Regions from separate parts of the Wansuia hejianensis genome, predicted to be linked through region 2. Evidence: riboswitches for the same ligand, from Rfam matches in the RefSeq annotation. Region 2 holds a riboswitch; each other region holds the start of a gene.
What was found. A riboswitch is a leader RNA that binds a small molecule or an ion and turns the genes downstream of it on or off. The one in region 2 is predicted to bind cobalamin.

Region 1: another riboswitch for cobalamin. It lies ahead of H9Q79_RS13355 (ABC transporter substrate-binding protein); the one in region 2 lies ahead of H9Q79_RS01215 (class I SAM-dependent methyltransferase).
Region 3: another riboswitch for cobalamin. It lies ahead of H9Q79_RS04030 (cadherin-like beta sandwich domain-containing protein); the one in region 2 lies ahead of H9Q79_RS01215 (class I SAM-dependent methyltransferase).

The regions. Positions count from the first base shown of each region.
Region 1 is NZ_CP060635.1:2,892,786-2,900,466, forward strand. It holds gene H9Q79_RS13345 (ABC transporter ATP-binding protein) at 1-123, opposite strand, end outside; gene H9Q79_RS13350 (FecCD family ABC transporter permease) at 123-1,139, opposite strand; gene H9Q79_RS13355 (ABC transporter substrate-binding protein) at 1,158-2,264, opposite strand; cobalamin riboswitch at 2,396-2,579, opposite strand; gene H9Q79_RS13360 (LysR family transcriptional regulator) at 2,686-3,753, opposite strand; gene H9Q79_RS13365 (VirD4-like conjugal transfer protein, CD1115 family) at 3,701-5,824, opposite strand; gene H9Q79_RS13370 (DNA cytosine methyltransferase) at 5,830-6,894, opposite strand; gene H9Q79_RS13375 (hypothetical protein) at 6,905-7,681, opposite strand, start outside.
Region 2 is NZ_CP060635.1:261,410-269,090, reverse strand. It holds gene H9Q79_RS01225 (ABC transporter permease) at 1-285, opposite strand, end outside; gene nikB (nickel ABC transporter permease) at 282-1,223, opposite strand; gene H9Q79_RS01215 (class I SAM-dependent methyltransferase) at 1,263-2,012, opposite strand; cobalamin riboswitch at 2,190-2,366, opposite strand; gene H9Q79_RS01210 (methyltransferase domain-containing protein) at 2,590-3,735, shown strand; gene H9Q79_RS01205 (hypothetical protein) at 3,782-5,587, opposite strand; gene H9Q79_RS01200 (response regulator transcription factor) at 5,875-6,537, shown strand; gene H9Q79_RS01195 (sensor histidine kinase) at 6,541-7,681, shown strand, end outside.
Region 3 is NZ_CP060635.1:860,580-868,260, reverse strand. It holds gene H9Q79_RS04030 (cadherin-like beta sandwich domain-containing protein) at 1-2,427, opposite strand, end outside; cobalamin riboswitch at 2,794-2,977, opposite strand; gene H9Q79_RS04025 (cadherin-like beta sandwich domain-containing protein) at 3,155-7,681, opposite strand, start outside.

The DNA.
Region 1 (7,681 bases), 1.3 Mb from region 2:
CGCGCCGTTCGCCCCCAGCACCCCGGCAAAGCAGCCCCGGTCGGCAGACAGGGAAATATCCTTCAGAATCGTGCGGCCGCCGGCCTGAAAGGTAATGTGTTTTAATTCGACTCCCGGTTCCATCAACGTGCCTGCTCCTTTCTGCTGCGATAGATGAGATAGAGAAAATACGGCGCTCCGATCACCGCCGTGAGGATACCCACCGCGATTTCCGCCGGAACCGCGATAGTCCTGGCCAGCAGGTCGCAGAACGTCAGGAACACCGCGCCGCCCATGGCGCTGGCGGGGATCAGATAGCGGTTGTCCGCCCCTATCAGAAGGCGGATGATGTGCGGGATGACAAGCCCCACAAACTGGATACCGCCGCTGACACAGACCGCCATGGCTGTGATCAGGCTGGTCACAAAGAGGAACTGTTTCCGGCTCCGGTAGGGGTTTAGCCCCACCGACTGGGCCTCTTCCTCTCCAAGCATCAGGATATTCAGCTTCCGTGCGTGCCAGAAAAGCCAGGTTGTGCCCAGCAGAATCGGCAGAACCACCAGCTTCACATGTTCCCATCGGGTGGAGGACAGGCTTCCCATGGACCAGTATAGGTATTCCTTCATCTGTCCCTCTTCCATATAACTCAGGATCAGCGAAACCATGGCGCGCAAAAAGGTGCTGACGGCGATTCCCGCCAGCACCAGCGTGAGGACGGAAACCTTTCCCTTCCTCGATGAAAAGCTGAACACCCCGAAGGCCGTCAACAGCGCGCCCGCCACCGCCATCAGCGGCATGGCCAGAAAGGTGGCCGCCGAAAGCCCTGTGGCAATGGCCAGAATAGCTCCCAGGCTGGCTCCGCTGGTAATACCCAGCACACCCGTATCCGCCATAGGGTTTTTGTACACGCCCTGGATGACCGCGCCGGATACGGCGAAACCCATGCCGGTCAGCATGCTCAGCAGCACCCGTGGAAAACGGATGTTGAAGAGAATGTTGGTTCGCGCCTCCGAGACCGGAAATTCTGCCCCGAACAGCTCATTGGCCAGAATTTTCCCTGTTTCCTCCAGAGGCATGGCCACCGAACCGATGACCAGCCCCAGGATGAATATGACGGCCAGCGCAAAGCCCAAAACGATAAATACGCGCTTTTTTCTCATATGCCAGGCCTTCCCTTATTATTTATAGAGATCCGGATAGCAACTCTCTGCGATAAACTCCAGCCCGTCCACCGCGAACTGGGAAACGTTCGTGATGGAGTTGTCCGTGGAGGCGTAAATTCTTCCGTTCTTCACCGCATCTACCGTCTGCAGGCTTTCGTCGCTTTTCAGGGTTTCCACAAAGGCCTGGAACTCCTCGTCCGTATCGGAAGCCCACTCCACCAGAATGATGACCTCCGGATTCATTTCCACGATCTGTTCCTTGGAAATCTTCGCCGTTCCCTCCAGTCCGGCCTCAGACGACACATTGACCGCTCCCGCCGTCGTCACCATATCGTCGAAAATCGTTCCCAGGGCATTGCTGCTCTCGTGCATGTTGTAAGCCATAACCCGGACCTTATCCTCTTCCGCGATCCCGTCCGCCACGGTCTCCACCGCCTGAATCCGTTCCTCCATATCCTGAACCAGAGCCTCTGTCTTTTCATCATCGCCCAGCAGGTAGCCCAGATCCTTCACAATCTGCACCTGCTCCTCCAGGGTTTTCGGCGTCGTATAGCCGTAGAAGGGGATGCCGCTATCCGCAATCTGCGCCTTCAGGTCCTCGTCCACCCAACTGGAACCAATGATAAAATCCGGCTCCAGGTCCATCAGAATCTCCGCGTTTTCGTTGATTCTGGGAATATCCTCATAAACCGAAGCATCGGCCGCCAGATAGGCGCAGCCGTTGTCCAGGCCCGACAGGCCCGCAATAAATTCCGCGTCCGTCAGCCCCAGCAGCATTTCATCCGTGCCGAACACTAGGGACGCCACCCGCTCCGGACGGCTCTCCAGTATAACTGTCGTATCCTCGGATACCTGAAGCTCCCGGGGATAGGACGCCTCTGCCGTCTCCCCGGAGGAGCCGGACGAGGCGGCTGAATCCGCGGCGCTGTCCTCCCCCGACGACGCACTCACAGAAGCCGACTCCGATGATGTGCCGGAAGAATCCGCAGCCTCCGTCCCGGAGGATGTGACCGCCGAGCCGGAGCTGGACGCATCGCCCCCTCCGCCGCATCCGGCCATCAGTCCCGCTCCCAGAGACAGCGCCGCCATTACCGCCAACATTCTTGTTTTCATTCGACTCATGATTTTTTCCTCCTGTCCTTCCATAAAGATGCTTCTGGCTCTGTGTCTGCCCAAATAAAAAGAACCCCCATTGCATACAATGGCGATTCACAGTTTTCCAACTCAGGCCACTCTTTTTCCCACCAAAAAGCAATGTTTTTTCTCGCAAGGCAGGTCTCCTGGCTGAAATCGTCATCTGCTCCGCCTTCCCAGGAACGAATCCCAGTGGCGTCTTGGAACAGATATAATTATCACAGTAAAGCGGGCTGCCGCAGATTCTCACTGCATTCCCTTTTCAACACAGCATAGCTGTGTACCCTGCAAGTTGTCCCTATTCTGTTTTACTTTCGAAAGTACAGGCTAAGTATAGCCGATTCTTCTTCTTTTTGTAAAGTATCAAATCGGCATATATTTATTCCAAAATCATATTGTTCGCTGCCGTTCACCGTGCGCTGTCATTCAAAAATTCCCGAATCAGTTTCTTGACCTCCTCTATGTCCCTTTTATTCCATACCGCCATAATACTCTGCTCCTCGCAGAAGGGAATCAGCCGCACCCGGCGGTTGTCCTCAGGATAGAAAAGCCTCGGCCCCAGCGTAATTCCCTGGCCGATTTCCACCTGTACGACAGCCGTCACATCGCTGTTCACATAACGAACCGATTCCGGCCTGACCTGATGTTCTACGCAGAGACGGTGGATGCCGCACTGCTTCTGAGGGCTGTTCTCTGGCTGTCCAAAAATCAGCCGCTGACCGTTCAGGTCATCGTAGGTCATGGCGGATAGCTTTGCCAGAGGACTTTTCTCATGAACCACCGCCACCAGCGGGCAGGTTCCCACCTTCTTGGTCTCAAAGCAGTCCTGGCCCTCGGGAATATCCGTTTCCAGTAGAAAGGCCATGTCCAGCTCCTTTTTCTGCAGGTCCTCCAGCAGCAAGGCGCGGTTCTCTCGTTTGACCCGAATGTCCAAATCGGGCTTCCGCCGGGCCAAACCTTCCACAAACGGAAAAAGAAATCCGGAGGTATTCAGCACGGGAAAACAGCCGATGGAAAAATTGCTCATCTCAAACCGCTGAAGGCGGCTGGCCTCCGCCAGGTCCCGTTTGTAGCTGTCCAGCATTTTCTTCCACATCTCATACAGGTGTTTCCCCGCCCTAGTTAGCCGGACGCTGCGCCCCTCCCGGGCCAGCAGCGGAAGCCCCAGCTGCTCCTCCAGGGCGATCATCTTCTTGCTGAGCAGGGGCTGGGCGATATACAGCCGTTCCGCAGCCTGGGTGATGCTTCCCGCCTCGGCCACAGTTAAAAAATACTGAATCTGCCGTAGCGTCACGTCAAAAATCCCGTTCTGCATCTTTTTTCTCCTCCTTGTGCTACTACTATAGCACAGACCGCCGCCGTTGGAAATGTTTTTGCCTGTATCTGCCGCATCTTCTGACAGATAAATAACAGGCATTGTGATGTCAAAAAGCCTTTCTCTCTTGGATTTCTGCCATTTGCCTTTTAATCTCTGCATCCTGCTCCCCTCGTTCCAAAGCGCTCAAAATCTGATCCATTTCTTCTGTTCCAACTCGCTTCACAAATGCTAAGATGCACGCCCACAAGGGCTGGCTGAAATCGATTGGGAGTTTTGTACCGACCATCGGCACATCTTTTTCATGTTCTTGCGTTGTTTCTTCCTGGGGATGTAGATTCAGATGCAGGAAATCAGCTTCTGATAATTGGATTTTTACAGCTCCCTTATCCTCTGGTGTTTCTAACCACTCCAGAACCATCGGAGTTTCCGCATCTTCCCGTATGGTATGGGCCAGCCCCCGGCTATTCTTGATTACCTTCACAGGATGCTCATAACCTCCGCTTTTATTCAAGGCGATTGCGCTTCGATACGGGCCCTCTTTTTCTGGCATCTCCCAGGGAAGGGCTTTCCGATCCCGAACCGGGAGCTGCCCCTCTAGAAAAATAATACACTCCTTCCGATCCATCCGGCGAACCTCCGATGGTGTCATCAGTTCCCGGCCGGTCCGATTATAATTTACGCTACCACTTTTCCCGGACTGCCCGTCACTGGCCGTATCAATCGTCATTTTGCCAATGAGTTCTGATATATATTTGTGAGTTTCCAGCGCTCCGGATCCGCTGCCTAGGTACATAAGCACCGCACAGTTGTCCATCAGGATCTGCCATTTATCCCCCGGATACAGGGTTTTTAGCTGCGCCACAGACTGTAGGATCGGAATCAGGGCAATATTCCGGGAGCGTACAACGCCCATTAAACTGTCCACCGCATAGGGCCTGGCACCCGCGTAAAATTCATCCATCCAGATCTCTAATGGGATCGGCAAACTTCCTCCCCTGTCACGGAAATCTTCATCGGCCATTCGCATCAGAACGCTTAGTGCCTGCGTATAGAGTGTCGAACAAATGAAATTGAAAGATTTATCATCATCCGGGACACATAAAAACAGTGCTATTTTCTGATTGGTTGGATGCTCTACTGTCCCGCCAACACCTGTTCCAAACTCCCGCAAATGGATGTCATCCCCGGAAAAAATTCGTTTTATTCCCTCAGTTTCAAACAACTTCAGCATCGCATTGACAATGATAATAATGCTTCTTACGGTTTCCTCTGCGCCGCGCTTTAACTTTCGGTAATCTCGGACAGCCGGATGATCCGGGCCATATTTTTCCGCCAACTTGTCCATTTTTAGCTGCAGCACCGTAGGTGGATTATCCCCCTCTTCCGTCGGATGATCTGTTGCAAGTGTCGCTTCATCATTGACCAGCTGCATAATCTGATTCATATTGCCTACTCTCCCCTCCTCTTTTGCAACTGCCCATTCATGGAAAAATACAGACTGCAAATACAAACAGGCCCCATCCTGCCAGAATGGGTCACCCTTGGCCACATCCGGCGGGGTCAGGGAATCCTGAATGGCCGCAATCATCCGGATAATATCCTCCTCGGTTTCCACATACTCAAACGGGTTAAACCGATCCGAACGATCCGGCTCCTTTAAGTTCAGACATCGAATGGTGTATTCTTGACTTTTTAAATAGTTTCCATATCGATACAGCAGCTCCCCTTTTACATCCAGCACGATATAATTACAGGACGCCTGCAATAAATTTGGCGTTACAACGGAATTCGTTTTATAGGTTCCACTGCTTCCAATGACCAGCATATTATTATTGGATAGCTTTGCCTCTCCTTCCCGCGTAATTGCAAGATGCCTGCTTAAGATCCGGTTTTTCTGCGGATCTTTATCCCGGAGTTTTTTATCCAGTGCCCGGACATCCGCCCACTCCTCTGTTCCATACTCACAACCGCTGTGAAAATTGCGATAATGGGTCTGCAAGTACAGGGCCAGAAAAATCCAGATAAGGAAACCAACACACAGACAGGCCGGCGTCTTTTCATTCCACCAGATAGTAAACGGATGCCGGATAATATACAAGGCATACCCCTGCATGTTTGAAAATGACAAATCCTCATAGCAAAACAAACCGGACAGGTAATAGCTGATAAGCAACATTCCAGCCAGAAGTAACAAATATAACCACCATGGTATCTTCCGTTTTTCAATCATCCTCTTCATCCTTTTAAAGCTTCCGCAACTCCGGCCATAATATACTCTGCACACGGAAGAGCAATCGCATTTCCAAGAGCCCGGCATCGTGCAGCCGGACTCACAGGTTCACCTTCTGCCCCATACGCTGTCCATCCATCCGGCAACCCAATCAGCCGTTCGCACTCCAGCGGTGTCACGTACCGGATCACCCCGTCTCTTTCTTTTCCTTCATACCAGAAAGAAAACATATTTACTGATCCAGAGAGCAAGGTGGGAAAAGGACCATTTGGCCTTCCAAAGCTCCGGAAGAACGCAGATGCATCTTTGTTTTTGGCCGACTGGCGCATCCGACGTTCTTCGAAGGGATGGAGGATGGGTACCTTCCCCCTTGGCGCAGCAGTAAGTATTCGATCCACTCGGGTGGCCTGCAGCCCGCCCGAACAGCCAGCGTCAGAATATGTATGCAATTCACGGGGTTTAAATAATACCGTTCTGGCACGTTTTCCTCTAAAATCTGCCACCAGGAAGATCCTGCGTCTTCTTGCCAACCGTCTGCCGCCTCCCCAATACTGGGCGTCCATAAGCCGCCAACAGAGATCGGGGCCATGCCCTCCCACCAGTCCGGCATTCGCCCATTTCCCAACGCCAGGTATTGGAATGCCGGTGCCTTGGAATGCTTCCAGTACGGCTCGGAAATCCATCCCGTTTCCTGATGTAAAAGCTCCTGCAACGTTTTCCCAAACAGCGAAAACTGGATATAAGCCATGACTTGCACACCTCATCTCTTTTATAATTCGAATTGCATCGTAAAACAGCCCGGATTTGCTTCCGGAAAGCCCTTCCCTTGCACCCATAGTGGATAAATTCTGACAGGGAGAACCAAATGTGATCACGTGTACCGGCTGAATCGCCCCGCCATTTAACTTCGTAATGTCCCCCAAATGCTCCATCTCCGGAAAGTGCCGCTTTGTAATCGATATAGGAACTTTTTCGATCTCACTGGCCCACACCGGCCGAATCCCAAATCGGGAGGCCGCCAGGGGAAATACGCCGATCCCATCAAATAAACTCCCCAATGTTAGTTTCATGCCGTCTCCTTTACCGTGCCATGACTGGCGGCGCTTTGGGAACCACTTTTCCTACCGCCTCTACCGCTTTTTTTACCGGTTCCATACGCCGTTCCCGGAAGGTTTCTGTTACCTGATCAAAACTCCGGAACAGTGCCGCGCCGTCTTTATAATCCGTGATCCAATTTCCCTTCCGATCTAAAACTTCCGGTCGTTCATCCCGGCTGATAAATGCAATATAACGTTCTCGTTCGCTGTCTCCCACAGAAAACACCTGCTGCATCGGCACCTTTAAGGTGGCCTCGTTCTCACCATATCTTCCCGGAATCCGGCAGTAAAAATGCTCTCTGTCCCGTTCCTGATAAGCAGTCGCCTGCTGACCTGCGATTAACGTATCCGCATCAATAGACAGCCTCACATAGCTATTATCCAGAAAATACCGGGCAAATTCCGGATTTTCAGCAGGCAATGGTTTTCGTCCTAATCTTTCTAGCTGCTGCTCCACACTCCCTTTACCTGCTCTTTCATAAGATGCAGCCGCCGCCTGGTATTTCGGATCTATGGAATTAACATATTCTTCCGCACTGCGCTTTGCCGTATCCTGGTATTGGCTGACCGTCATATCCCGGATTTCCTCCGGCTTCTGGCCGGCCCGAAGCAATTCGTCCTTTAAAAGGTTATACCAATGACGTACTTTAGATAAATCTGTGTCCGCCACGAGGAACTGTACCTGTCCATCCCCTACATGCAGATCCGGCAAGAGGGAATAATTTACACGCAGACTCTGAAAATCTTCTTCGATCTGGCG
Region 2 (7,681 bases):
CAGGATGCCCAGAACTGAAATAATCGCAGTGACCAGATAGGCGATTAACAGAGACGTCTGTCCTCCATATAAGATTCTGGAAAACAGATCTCTTCCCAGCTGATCTGTTCCGAAAAGGTGGCCTGAAGAGGGCGCCGCCAGCATATTCGCATAGTCGGTCTCCAGCGGGTCATACGGCGCGAATTTTCCCGCACAGACAGAAAACAGTGTAAAAAGGACTGCCAGCACAAGGCATATAATAAAACTGGTGTAACGGCTTTTTCTCCGCTTTGTCTTTTTTCTCACTTTTCCATACCTCCCAGCCGTATCCTCGGGTCCAGATAACGGTAAAATATATCCACCGCCAGGTTGACGCATACGTAAATCACGCCCATCCACATGACATACCCCTGAATCAACTGATAATCTCTGTTGGTAATCGCACTGACTGCAGCGCTGCCTATGCCATTCCAGCTGAATATAGTCTCTACGATCATCGTTCCTCCCAGCAGTCCTCCAAAAGACATTCCCAGAAGCGTAACGATGGTCAAAAGCGAGTTCGGCAGGACATGGCGGAGAACAATTCGCTTCCTGGACACGCCCCGGGACAGCTCCCCCATGATATAAGGCTCACTCATTTCTTCCAGCATAGCCGCACGTATCCGCCGGATATAAGAGGCCGCCATGCCCAGCGCCAGCGTGACAGCAGGCATGATCAAATGCTTCATGCTTTCTGATCCTCCCACCGGTAGGACATGCAGCTTCACAGCAAACAAATAGATCAACAGCAGGGCAATCCAAAAGCTGGGCATGGCCTCTCCGATAAAAGCCAGAAACCTGATGATATAATCTGCAATTCTATTATGGTAAACTGCCGAAAGGATGCCCAGCGGCAGCGCAATGACAAGCATAAGCAGAAAAGAGGAACAGGCCAGCTTTATTGTATTCGGAAGTTTCCTCGCCAGGATTTCCGAAACCGGCTGCCCATATTTAACCGAATCCCCAAAATCTCCATGCAGCACGCCTCCCAGCCAGTTCTTATACTGAACCGCCAGAGGCTGATCCAACCCGTATTCTTCCTTAATTTTGCCGATTACCTCCGGATCGCTCCCCGCACCCATGCTTTCCAGCATCTGCTGAGCCGGATCTGACGGCAGAATGTTGGTCAGACAAAAAGTAAGCACAGACAGCCCAAATAATATGATAATTAACGCTGCCATACGCTTCATGATATACCGCAGCAATTCCCTGCCTCCTCTCCTGTATGCCGGTGTATGGACATATTACTTCTGCTTTTTTGCGGAAATTCTGAAAGATACAGGCAGCTGCCGCCCTATTCTGCCGTTGTAGTAATGGATTTCTGTATGGATCTCCTCATAACCAAGCCCTATTAACTGCTCCAGATCCCAATCTGGCCGCTGTCTTTTGCTCAGGGGAAGTGATTCCGCTATTTTTTCCATGACTGAATAGTCTACCTTAGCTTCGTTGTGCCTGTCATGGCATCCTGCCGGCCTGAAACGCTGCTGTTCCTCCCGGGCAGATGCGTACCTCCCGTCATATAGGTGCAGATAAAAGTTCCCGTCCGAAACCATAAGCACCCCTTCCGGTTTTAATACCCGATAAAGCTCTCTGTAGGCCTTCACCGGTTCCTCCAGGTTCCAGAACAGATTCCTGCTCACAACAGCATCAAAGGTATTATCCGGAAAATGAAGCTCCTGAACATTCATCTGAAAAACATCCGCCTCCAGTTCCCTCTTTTTCAACGCTTCCTTTATCTGCTCAACCATGCCCTGGCTGTAATCCACAGCAGTGACCCGGCATCCGTACTCTGCAAGCAAAACCGTATAAAATCCGGCTCCCGCGCCGCAATCCAGCACCCGGACTGCCTTCCCCTCCTCCGGATGGGGCAATATCCCTGAAAAATACTCTATCCACTGTCCCGCTTCCGGAGATTCCAGCTCCTCCCTGCTTATTTCCGAAAAATCCCCTGATCTGGCATTCCAATATTCCTGAATCTCCTTTTGGCAACTCATACATTCCTCCTGTAATAAAATATCCCTCGCAAATTAACCACCCGCAAAATCATTTACAAAAAAAGGACATGTCCACAGACATATCCTTTTTAAACGTTCAGGTTTTTCCATACTCATAAAAACACAAAAGCATTCCGGCTTTTGCAAAAAAGAATTTTCTTAGCTGTGGCTCGCAGCTTGAAAATAACAGATAAAACCGGTATTCTGGCTTGAGCCTCCTCACGTAGTCCCGCCTTCCCAGTCCCCCGGTGGCTTATTGAGACACGCTCCACTCTCACAGCAACGGCATTGCACAGGATTTACACCTGTTTCCCTATCGCCAGAAAGCCAACAGCTTTCTGCGAAACTGCAATCTCTTGCAGGCATTTTATCCGCTTATCACTTTATGTAATTGTCATTTAGTCCCATTCGGTACATTAATAGTAACACAACCCTCAAAACTTGTCAACAAATTATGATTTTGTTCCGAAGTCCGGATATCTATCCAAAGATCCGCCGCAAAACCATGATTGTTTTTCTTTAGTTGCTGTGCTAATCTAATATTGTAAATTACTCAGACACCAAAGGAGTTTTACTCATGGACATAAATCTAAAGGACCGCATCACTGTTTACTGGGATATTCGGGCGACCAGTTATGGCCAAATGCGGCATAAGCATCTTCACGGAAGGGAATTTCAATTCTGGCAGGCTGAAATGAAAGCTGTTCTGCCTTCCTCCGACCGGCCGTTAAAGGTTCTGGATGTCGGTACAGCCACCGGTTTTATGGCAATCGTATGCGCTTCCCTGGGGCATAAGGTAACAGCTGTAGATATCTCCCGTCACATGCTTCAGCGGGCGCGGGCAGCTGCGTCTGAATTTGGTTATTCTCTGACCTTTCTCCAGATGGACGCCCACCAGATGGATTTTCCCAGTGGTTCTTTCGATGTGGTCATCTGCCGCAACACTATATGGACTGTGTTGGACCCCCGGCGAGTCTATATGGAAATCTTCCGGGTGCTGAAACCAGGCGGCTGCTTCTTTAACTGTGACGCCGATTATGGAAGAGATGCTTTCAAGGGGCTTGGGGCAACACCGGATGAGAAAGCCCTTTTTGCTGAATGCCATGCCTACACTTCTCTCCTTCCGATCAGTTACGTCCAACGGCCGGAATGGGATATCGCCACGCTCCGGAATCTGGGATTTGTACATTGTGAATGTATCAGAAATATAAGCGGCAGATTAAACCCCCATGGCAGTTCGAAGTCCTCTGACAGTCATCCGCTGTTTTCTATTTTTACTGTGAAGCCCGCCTGCCCTGAGGAATTGGAGGACACAGATTATGATTTTCAGTTATTTAAGGCGCATAATCAGCTGTTCTACCGGGAACAGAGGCAATTTGGCAACAATAAAGATACCGAGTATCTGATTCTGGACCTGCTCATGTATCAGCCGGAGGGCCTGCGGCCCAGCGATCTGAGCGAATATATTTTCATCCCTAAACAGACGGTCACACGGATACTGGCACAGCTGGCAGCGAAAGGCTATATCCGCCAAATGCCCAATCCCAGAGACCGCCGCAGTATGCTCCTGACGCTGACCCCTGAGGGACAGAAGCAGCACCGCCGCGAGGAACAAGCTCTGGAAGTCCGCTATGCCAAGGTTCTCAGCAGTTTCCCGTCCCAGAAGCTGTCACAGCTCAATCAGCTTTATATGGAATTTTTAGACGCCTTTCCCACAACATGAGAAGCCCCGGATTTCGGGGCTTCTCATGTTTCCCAAGGATGCCTTTTCAGCGTCTTTTAGTTCCTGCGCAATACTTAATGAAAAATATTACAAGAAATAGTATCAGAATTCCCCCTGCCAGAAGACCTGCCGGATTATATGACTTCCTGTCAGCCGGTTCACCTGCCGGATTTTCCTCTGCATAAAGCCCCCCGTGTTCTCCGAAATCCTTGCGGTTTTCGGGCAGCGCTTCCTCCTGCTGCTCTCTGTCTGACTGAATCCCGGCAGCAGGCTGATGATTCTCTTTCTGTTCATTCTCCTGCTTTCTTTTCAGCCATTCCTCCCGGGTTTTATCCTCGACCGCACCGGTTCCCTCCGCTTCCTGGTTCTCCTGCACCGCAGATGTGGTATCCATTCCCTGCTCATCCTCCACTGCTCCGGGCGCAATTATCTGCCCGCCACGGTCTCCATCCATGTCTCCCCCCATACCTTCTGGAATGGTCTGGTCTGAATCCCGGCAGATCTTCCAAACTTTGCTCTCACCGTCAAAGCTTCCCCCTTCCGCCACCATCTTTAAGTATATGGTATCAGCGTCTGTCGGAAGCTCAACTTTAAAGCCATATATCCAGTCTGGTATGAAGCTCTCCTGAGGCGATATCAGATTCGTATTCCCTGCCACATTATATCTGGTAAAATCTTCTCCGTCCTCTCCATATTCCAGGTAAGCTGCCGATGCCTCCCAGGGGTAAGGAACCAGAAGCAAAAGATTCGTTTTTCCAGCTTCACGATTCAGAACCTCATATGATATCAGAAACAGCTTTTTGTCCGGAGCCGTAAATACAGTAACTTTTGGAACCAGATCTTCTTTTGTATCGTATACTTCCTGAAACCCATCTGTGTTAAATTGGCCTTTAACCACCACACAGATGTTGTCTCCTTCTACCTGTTTCTCTCTCTGCCACAGAACAGGAATCTCAATCTTCGTAATTTCCCCGGTTCTCCTGTTCTCAACATACGACATTAATCCGCAGGGAAGTTCAGCGTCTTCCCCCTCTTCTCCCGTCCTGACTATGGGCGCCGGGGGATCATAATCTATTATGACGTATTCTTCACCTGTGCGGTATTCCGGAACAAAGCTGCAATTTTTCCATATTACCGCACTTCCCGACACGCTGAAGGCATGTCCCTTTCCGCTGGAACAGACAGCCGTAACCGAAGTGTTTTCTATCACAAGCTCCCCATTCACATCGATTCCATAAGCTACTTCCGTCCCCGAGACTTCTATACTACAATCTCTGTCCTCTGTTTTATTCCCCCGGGTACCATAGATACCATTTGCCCTGCCATCTCCTTCTGCCAGTATCCGCACTCCCTGAAAGCTGCAGGCATCCATAGTGCCTAAAAATACCGCGGTAGGATTCTCCCCCGACGCATGAATGAAAAAACTATCCGCCCCGTCACAACCGCTTGTAATACTGCCTCCCGTAGCGATAATCCCTTTACCGCCTCCCTCATAATTCACTTCACCTCTCCGAAGCATTAACTGTGATGAATGGGAATTGGCCAGAAATACAAAATCACCATGTCCTTTAATTGTTAAATTGGGGTTGTCTATGGTCATTGTACACCCTACCACAAAACCATACTCACCGCAATCAATGGTAATCTTGCCTGTTCCATCCAATACAACTGGCTCGTCCCTGCACACTTCCATATCCTTCAGTTCAAATATGGCTCCATCATTATTCTTATTTTCTTCATACCAGCTGCTAAAAGAGTCTCCCTTCGGTTCTTCTTCAAATGCTTCACAGACCGTTCCGGGAAACAGCATAAAACTCATGAGTACAACAATAGCAACAAAAAACTTTTTCATTTCCAGCCTTTCCTGTAGATCAAATTTACTGCAGAACAGGATAAGCTGTTCCACTGCCCCGCAGAGGGCATACATCGCGGTACGTTCTTGCATTCACTGTTTACATTATATATCAATTTAGCAAAGAAGGTCAATTCGCACCATCAAATAAAACAAAATTCCACAACAAATAACAACTTTAATAAATAAAACCCAGAAAAAATTGAAAATAAGCCACAAATAATGATACAATACATGTAAATCTCATGGCTATAGTCTTAGGCCGCCGATTCACTAGTGGAGGAATCATGGACCGTTTACTTTTCATTGACGACGATGTGGAAATTTTAAATATAAATCAAAAGTTTTTTCAGCAGCGCGGCTATATAGCCGATGTAGCCGCCGACACTGAGACAGCGCTTGAATTATTGAATAAACAGGATTACCAATGCATCCTTCTTGATATTTGCATGGCTGGCACTAACGGCCTGGATTTCTGCCGGGAACTGCGGCAGAACCGCTCTATACCCGTGATATTTTTATCAAATATGGCAGAAGAAGAATATTTGATCGAGGCCTTTCACTGCGGTGCGGACGATTATGTGACCAAGCCTTATTCCCTGCCGGTTCTCGAACTCAGAATTCGCACGCGTATCCGAAACACCGGAACAGTCCAAGACTCTCCAGATGAAGCCCTCGTACTGAACTCTGTCGAAAAACAGGCTTATCTCAATCACTGTTCTCTGCGACTCACTGCCAATGAATATGAGATTTTAAACTTCCTAAAAGCTCACGAGGGTCAGCCTTTCCGCCAGGAGGAAATTTATTACGCCTTATGGGGAGAACATTTCTATAACACACACAGCATTCAGGTGATGATCATGCGAATCCGGAAAAAAATGATGGCGCTTTCTCCCGGCCATGAATACATAAAAACCCAATGGGGAAAAGGATATGTCTATGTGGGGTAATTTATGAAAACAAAATCCAAAATCAAATTCCTCTTGGGAGGCGCAGCCCTGATTTCCCTGCTGCTGCTATTATTTTATGCGGCTTACACTTATGACAATAAATACACCGCACATTCAGACAAAATAACCTCTCTTTCTGATCACTGGGAATACTGTGCCGGCCATCTCTATACGCCGGAAGATTTCCACGCCGGGGATCTCACCATATCATCCGAGCTTATTTATATCGGAGAATTCGGCGGCTTTTCCGGCACACGTGATAATTCCGAGCCATTTGGCCAGGCAACTTATCACAAAATACTTGAGTTGAAGAATATTTCCGATCCATGGGCCATGATTTTACCTGAGATTTTTTCAGCCTCCAAAATATATGTGAATGATCAATGTGTTGCTGAATACGGAGATTTTTCTCCTTATAGCATGCAGACTGGGAACTCTCTCATATTTTTGCCCAGCGGTACCGCAGAGATCACAATTCTCACTGCCAATCAATCGCATTATTACAGCGGCATGATCTATCCTCCGCTTCTGGGCCCACTCTCTGAAATCCAGCGGCTCATCGCAGTGCAGCTGCTGTTGTACGGACTGTTTTGCTTTTTTTCTCTTGGAATTTCTATTGCCTCTATCTCTCTGTGGAGGCGAAGAGGCCGGAACCTGCTGCACATTCATTACGGACTCCTGTGTCTGTTTTTTTCCATTCACATCAGCTATCCTTTTGTTCACTGGCTGAGGCTTGGGAGCGGTGAGCTTTCCTATATTGCAGAAGACAGCTCATATTACGCGATGGTTTTGTGCATCACACTATTGACGGGCCAACTCACCCGGATGAGGAAACTGCAATTGTTCCATAAACTTGCCGTGGGCATCTCAGGCACGATGATCTTGAGTTCCGTCCTGTTTCCCTACATTTTATTTCCTGTTATTCCGCAGATGATTCTGGTGTATGGATGGCTGATTTCCCTCTTTAAACTCTATATAAGCCTCTATCTGATCGCCGCTTCATTGGCCGGTATGATTCACAATACCCGGAATATTTGGCTTCTGTACGGAAATGCCATGTTCGGCGCCGGCATATTCGCGGACCTCCTGACCGGAGGAACGTATGAACCCATCCGTTTTGCCTGGCTGGATGAATATGCATCTT
Region 3 (7,681 bases), 600 kb from region 2:
TCCGAACACCTCCGTCTGCTGATAGAACAGTCCGCTTCCCTCACCCGGAGAAGTCAGTCCCTCTCTGTCCTTCAAAAGATACAGACTTCCGTTAGAGCTGTCTGTTGTAAAATAGAGATATACGCAGCCGTCCTGCTGCTCATAAGCCGTACTCAGCGTCCCGGTCCCTTTCGGACAATATTTGACCTCCATGCGGTAAGACAAAGATAATCCCCCTTCTTCCCCAACCTGAACCACGTTCAGATAATAGGGAGCAGTCACAATCCCATAGCTGTCTGTCATAGCGCTGCCTGCATAAACCCGGTTCTGATACACCACAGGGGTGCCATAGATAATCCCGCCCAGCTTCAGGCTTGTCATATTTTCTATGTCCAGCTTTCCGTCTTCAGCCAATCCGCAGGAATAGAGGTATCCCTTTTCCGTCGCGAAATAAATCCGCCCGTCCGAATGGCTGACAGCAGTGGTGGGCGCCCCGGCTTCTGCTGGCAACGCCAGCTTCTGTACCGTCTCTCCGGTTTTCTTATCCAGACAATAGAGGCTTCCTGAACGGCCGCAGGCGTAAAGATATTTCTCTCCTGTATAGACGCCTGTCCGGTAATAGCCTCCTTTATCATACTTTCTCCAGACTGCAGATTTTTCTTCCTCTGCCTGTTCAGGCTCCTCATCCGCCGTTGAAATGCAGACCAGGTTGCCATCCGCAAAACCGGCGTACAGATAGCCTGAATCATACCGGAGCGCTGTGGCTGCATTTCCGCCGACTGTATCCACATAAACCCATACAGATTCCAGCGTGCTTGCATTAAATGCCTGTACCTTTCCATCATTGAGCGGAACAAAAAGCATACCTGCCGCATAGAGCGGCTTATTAAAGGAACTGTTTCCTTTTGCAGCCATTTTGACACTCCGGATCATTTCACCAGTGGCTCGGTCAAGATACATCAGGGTCTCTCCGCAGAAACAACAAATATAATTTTCCACCAGTATACCGTCGCTCACGCTGTTGCTGTAATCCGCATTGGAGCCATACTGCTGCTTCCAGCGAACCTCTGCATTGTCCAGGGATGAAGGTGTGGGAGCATCTGTGATGTTCTGGTTGTCTGCGTTTTTCCAATAGCCGCCCCACTCCGCATCCAGTTCTTCAAACTGACTCTCTGAAATTTTCTCCAGGCTGAAGCTCTTCTCTTCGTCCCCTTCCATGACAAAACTTCCATTCTGAGTCTGGTATTCCTGCGCAGAAACGGTATAAGTATACGTTCCTCCTTTAATCAGTTCATAGCGTCCGTCTACCGGGTCGATCTGTACTTTATTCTCATCATAGACGGCAAACACCGCGTCCGCTGGTTCCGTATCAACGGTCAGATAACATATTTCATCCACATACACTGTCAGCACATATTCATAAGGCACCGACTGCACTCCGTCACCCGCCCGCAGCACCGCGATGACCTTCGCGCCTGCAAGCGGCAGCGTATAATTTCCGCCTTCAGCCGCCTCACCGTTTACAGTCAGTTCTGTGCTGCTCTCTTCAGCCGGCGTCATGTGTATCTGTATCTGCGACTGGGAAGAGGGTACGTGTACAGAGTATTCAAACACGTTCTTTTTAAAATCAGGCGTAAAAGCCAGTGGCTCTCCCTTTTCGTCTGTCAGCTTCAGGTCACCCAGGTAAGAGCCTCTGACAATATGGAACAGGTACGTTTCCTTCTGCTCCCCATAAACTACATCAATCACCAGTTCCTTCGGTTCCGTATCATAAGCCCGAATCAGCCGGCCCGCCGTGCTGCTGGACAGTGAAGTTGTCTCGTCAACCGGCAGGTCTACGGAAACCTCCTCCCCGCTGTAGACATCTGTGAAATATGCGGTAATCTTTGCTTCCTCCGTCACATCATCTCTAAGCTGAGGCCTTACGTAAACCACATTGGTGTTTTCGGGGATCCGCAGTATGTATTCCTGCTCCCCTATAGCGCTTTCCCTCAGTTCATATCGGTTACTTCCTGAGCTGTTCTGCATGAACAACGCACTCTCCAGCATTGGGTCCTGAACAGTTACCAGCACCGGGCAGGCAGCGGTAAACCCTCCTGCCGACACAGTTATTACTGCTGTTCCTCCTGCACCTCTGGGAGCCGTCACAACCGCTTCCAGCCCATTTCCAGATACCTGGGCAACTGCGGGGTCGTCCGTACTCCAGACAATTTCCGGATTCTCTGAGGTGTCTTCCGGCAGAAGTGCAGCCAAAAGCGCTTTTTGCTCCCCGGTTTTCATTACGAGACTGGAGCGGTTCAGCGTAATCCCCTCCAGCAGAACCGTTTCAGCTTCCCCATCTGATCCGGCTTCTGCAAACACGTCTGAAGGCTTCCAGAAAAGCACCGATACAACGGTCAGCATGGCAAGCGCTCCCGCAAGCAATCTTTGATACCTTTGTCGCCTCATCCTTTTCCTGTCCTCCGTTTCCTGTCTTACGCACTTTAAGATTTGATGTGCAGCCGGGACAGTCTGCCCCTCTCCACATCATCAGCTTTCTTCCCATATGGCCTTGCCATACAAAAAAGCCTCTCCGAAGAGAGGCTTTTTACATATATCCAACATACAGCCGCACTTCTCCCCATGACTAAAACGATTTTCACGTTCTTCATGAGACAGTAGGTGCGGCGGGCTGTCCGCTCGGTCAGGCTGAATCTCCTGCACGGCACCGGGATCTGACCGGCTTTCCTTTTAACGCTTATGCGCGGCTGTTTCATATTATATTTTCAAGAAAACACACAAAAAAACAAATCTCCGCTATGCTTTCGGATATTTGCCCTATGATCTCCAGTTGCTTGTATTCTGGCTTAAAGTACAAACCTACTCGCCGTCCCTTCCCGGTTCCCCAGTGGTTATGACAGCTTTCGTCCTTATTACAGCGGAGATAAACCGCGCCGGACTCTCACCGGCCTTCCCGGAATGAATGTCTATCCATTCCACAACTGTACAAACGATCCATATTCTCTTGTCAACTGTTCATTTCAATAATAAACGATATCTTCTTTTTTGTCAATGCTATTTTCGTGTTCTAAACCTGCCGGGGTGTACGGGTCCCGTTCATAAAATTGAGGGGGCAGCAGACCCTTCAGTGCCGCCGCTCCCCCTGTAAACATTTATAAATCACAGTCCGGACTTGTCATTTTTCTCCGGCCGCTACCTGGTCAAGCAGCTGTACCACATCTGTGATATCTACTTCTCCATCACCGTTCATATCGCCAATTGACAGTTCAACCGCTTCCCCGGCCGCCACCCGGTCAAGCAGCTGTACGACGTCTGTGATATCCACTTCCCCGTCCTCATTCAAATCTCCCAACATCACGGACGTGGGAATATCGGCGCTGCAGACGGCAGAGACACCATCGTTTTCTGTTTTCAGGACCATATACACCTTCATCGCGTCTCTGGACAACCCTGTTAAAGCCAATCGGTTGCTTCCTGCCGCTGCCTCTGTCTTCAGGCCTTCACTCTGAATCCTGTCAGCGTCCGGCGCCTCCGCGTCTGCTGCCTGCACCAGATAATACAGCTCGCCTGCCTGGCCTGCGCTGACCGTCAAATCAGCCGAAGAGGATTTCCTGTTCGTAACGGCACCTTCCGCCAGCGTTAACTGAACCTTCGTATTCAATGTAACCGTATAGCTTCTCGTCTGACTGCCGTCTGCAGAGCTCACGATTAACTGCACAACAGCAGTTGCAGCATTTGTACGGTCTTCAAAGGAGACGCTGATATACTTGTTGCCCTTATAGTTTGTGGTAACCTTGAGTTCGTCTCCCTCATTTTTTCCACTGACGCCGCTGACTGCTACAGCTTTAAGCGTATCCGAAGCGTTTAGCTGGCCAAACCAGATATAACCGCTGCTCTGCACTGTTGCAATGCCGGCCGTGTAATCCGTAGACATTGGCTCAAATTCTGGCGAAACTGTAAATGCGGTTCCCATTCCTTCATTGGGGTTATTGGTAACCGTCAGGGAGGTCAGTGTCGGTCCGCTCAATACCGTAAAATTATAGACTCTGTAGGAATCTCCCTTTGTCAGCTGTACCTGTATCTCAGCCCTTCCGTCCGTCAGGGCGATCTCCTGGGTGCTTCCCGCCGTTCCGTTTATCCGAACCTCCGCGCCGTCGCTTGGCGTCAGCTTCAGATTGATACTTTCAGTGCCTGCGTCGACGGTAATCGTATGGTCTCTGAGGCTTCCGTTGAAATCCTTGCCGCCATCCAGAACCGCATTACCGCCTGTCGCCTGTATTTCCTTCAGATATGTCTCTGACCGCGTAATCACAAACTGCCACGCAGAGTCATTCTTCATATATATGTTTCCGTCGCTGTCAGCTACTGCGCTGGCAATGCAATATTGCTCATGATTCGGCGTATAGAAGACGCCTGAAGCAGGATCTGCTTCTGTCATGCCCGCCTTATCCTTAATCATGTACAGCGTACCATGAGCTGAGTTCGTCAGAAAATAAACGTATACATAGCCGGTCTCTTCTTCGTAGCCTTTAGTAATCAGGCCGGAGGTCTGCGGATAACCGTCGGTTGGAACCACGTAGGCCGCACTCATCGCGCCGGTATCTGGATCAATGCTTCCGACCAGAATGCCATAGCCTTCAGCGCCAAAACTTTCCCCACCGCTGTAACCAATATATACCCGGTTATTGTATACCGCAGGCGTACTGGTGCTGGCTCCGCCGAAGTACAGAGGCTCAATCAAATTTTCCGTATCTAATATTCCTTCCTTCGTCAAATTGTAGGAATACAGATTGCCTGACTGGGTCGTAAAATAAATTCTTCCGTTATAATAGGAAACATCACTGCGTACAGATTCACCCAGCTCTATCTTCTGTACCGCTTTTCCTGTAATTTTATCCACGCAGCAGAGCGTTCCATTCGTTTTACGCGCGTTTGTAGTTGTTACAAAAACATATTCTTCATTGGTCCAGGCGCCATTCCACTGGAAGGTCTCACCCAGCCCGCTGTTCCTCCATACAGCTACTTTCTCTTCCGTTGTGCTGGAAGGATCTTCATCCGTCACAGACAGGCAGACAAAGTTGGAGCCGCTGTAGCCCTGGAAGCCCAGGTAAATATAGCCGTCATCATAACGGATAGAGCTGTTGCAGCCGCCTCCCAGAGGATCTCTGTATACCCAGAGAGATTCCAGGGTGGACGCGTTGAAGCACTGAATCACTCCATTGTCCAAAAGCACGAACAGCATGCCATCCGCATAGGTAGGCGGAAGCAGATTGAATCCCGCACTGGCCTGCACTGCTGAACCTGTCTTCAGCACCTCTCCGGTTTCTTTATCCAGCATATATACAACACCCTTGGAAATCGTATAGACCTTATCGTCTACGATAATCGGCGTAGTCCCGCTGGTAGGGCTTACATAATCGCCCGTCTGGCGTTCCCATTTTACTTCTATGGTTTCCTTGGTAATCGGAGTCTTGGATGAAACAACCGACTGATTGTCATCCCCTGCCCGAAAGCCCGGATAATCCGCGTCCAGTTGAGGCAGCGGCTCAGTTTCCGGCGCTTTTTCCAAAGTAAAGGTTTTTGTTTCATCCGCTGACAGTGTTACCTCACCAGACTGTCCTATATATCCGCTTTTAGCAACGGTATATTGATAGGCCTCGTCCGGAAACAGCTTATAAGTCCCATCCTCCTCAGGCCAGATCCTTTCTATGCCCTTGGAGCCCCGATACAAGCTGAAGGCAGCGTCCTCCGGACTGGTCTGAACCGTTAAGGTAACAGATGCAGTCCTGGTAATGGTCAGACTGTATTCCTGAGCGTCCGCCGCGCCGTTATCTGCCTGGAAGACGACTTGATTCTCGCCGTCTTTAAGATTCATGGTCCACGAACCGTCTTCAGAAGCTTCACCGTTAAACAGCACCCTGGATGCCTCAGGCGACACTGCTTCTACCGGGTCTGTAGCTTTCAGTTCAATCTGGTCCACATTATCCAGGACTACCGCTGAATACTCAGTTTTTGTTTTGCTAAAAGACGGTGAAATCGCAATCGGATTCCCCTTCTGATCCTGAACAGTCAGCCCGGTCAGATACGCCGTCCTCTGTACATGTACCACATAGGTTTGGGTAACTGTGTCTTTTTCCGCAATTATGGTAAGATCATTACCCTGACCGCCTATTGACAGGAAATCTTCGTCAAACCAAAAGTATGTATTTGTCTTTGTTGTAGGCTCTGTCACCTTCTCCTGGCCGTCTGTGCCGGTATACCGGAAACTCAGCGTTACGTCAGACATCCCATCCGGAAATACTGGTTTCAGACGGAACTGGATATCGCCTGTCTCCCAGGTAACAGCCGCTTCCCTGCTCCCATCAAATTCCGGATTTCCTCCATTGCTCAGAATCCCTTTCAGAAGGGGCTCCTCTGCCTCCGGAATATCGACGCAAATTACAGGGGATACTGTGCCCTCACCACTTTTTAACAACAGATAAATCTTTTGGGCGCTTTTATCCAGGCCAGTCAGTTCTAAGGTATTTTCACCCTGCACTGCCGCCGCTGTCTGTCCTTCGCTTTCAAGCCTTGCCGCATCAGGCGCTGCCGCGCCGGATTCTTGAACCAGATAATACAAGCTTCCAGCTGTGCTGGCATTGACTGTTATTTTAGCGCTGCCGGCTGTGCGTTCAGATACCGGGGGTTCCCCCTGCGCCAGCTCAGGACCTGCGGCCGCATCTGTCACTGTAACCTTACAATACGCGTTACTTGCCAGACGCCCGCTCTCTTCATTCCCCGCTTCTATGTAAGCGCGTGCCGATACAAGATAAACTCCCGGTTCGTCAAAGCTGACCGTGAATTTTCCTTCGCTGTCTGTTGTAATCTCTGTTTTCTGATCCGCTGCATAACCATTTTTCTCGCTGATATAAACGTCCGCGCCAACCGCCACGTCATTGCCGCTCGACCAGCCCTTATAGGAATACTGCAGTGTCAGCGGTTCTTTTACAGCCACCTCTGCTTCTTCCATCATATCAATGGGATCAAAAGTATTGTCTACAACCTCTCCAAAATAGCCGAAGCCAGCATAGACCCCTCCTTCAAAGCTACACTGGATCACTGTAATGTTATCGCCGGGCTTCACTTCATAACCGCCAAATGTAGCGCTGCTGTCAGCCCCATTGACATAATACATCAAATCCGCACCTGTGCCATTGCATTCCAACACCCAGCCGTTTTCTTTTACTTGTATATCGACCGGGATATTTCGCTCGATCATTGCCTGGGCCAGCAGATGGAGCGGCGTCACATACTCAGGCTCCGCATTCTCTATACCGCCGGTTACACCTAAAGCACCCAGCGTTTTTACAGATTTTCCGCTCATATCCGTCTTGGAAATCAGTGTACCGTCATTCATCTCAAAACGGATGGTTACATCTTCCGGAACCGTCTTAAGTTCCGACAACTCCACAGCAGGAAGATCCATGCTGTACACCTCAGAGACCTCGCCGTTAAGCCCTTTCAAAACCATATAGACTTTCAGGGCTGCCTCTGACAGCCCCGGCAAAGTCAGAGTATTGGCTCCTGCCGATACCATAAACGACAAGTTCCCAGCCGCCTCTATTGCGGTCGCATCAGGAGCTTCCACCTCTGCAGCCAACGCTGTAAAATACACGGTTCCGTCCATATTGGCGTTCACCGTCACCGTGGCGGTGGATGATGT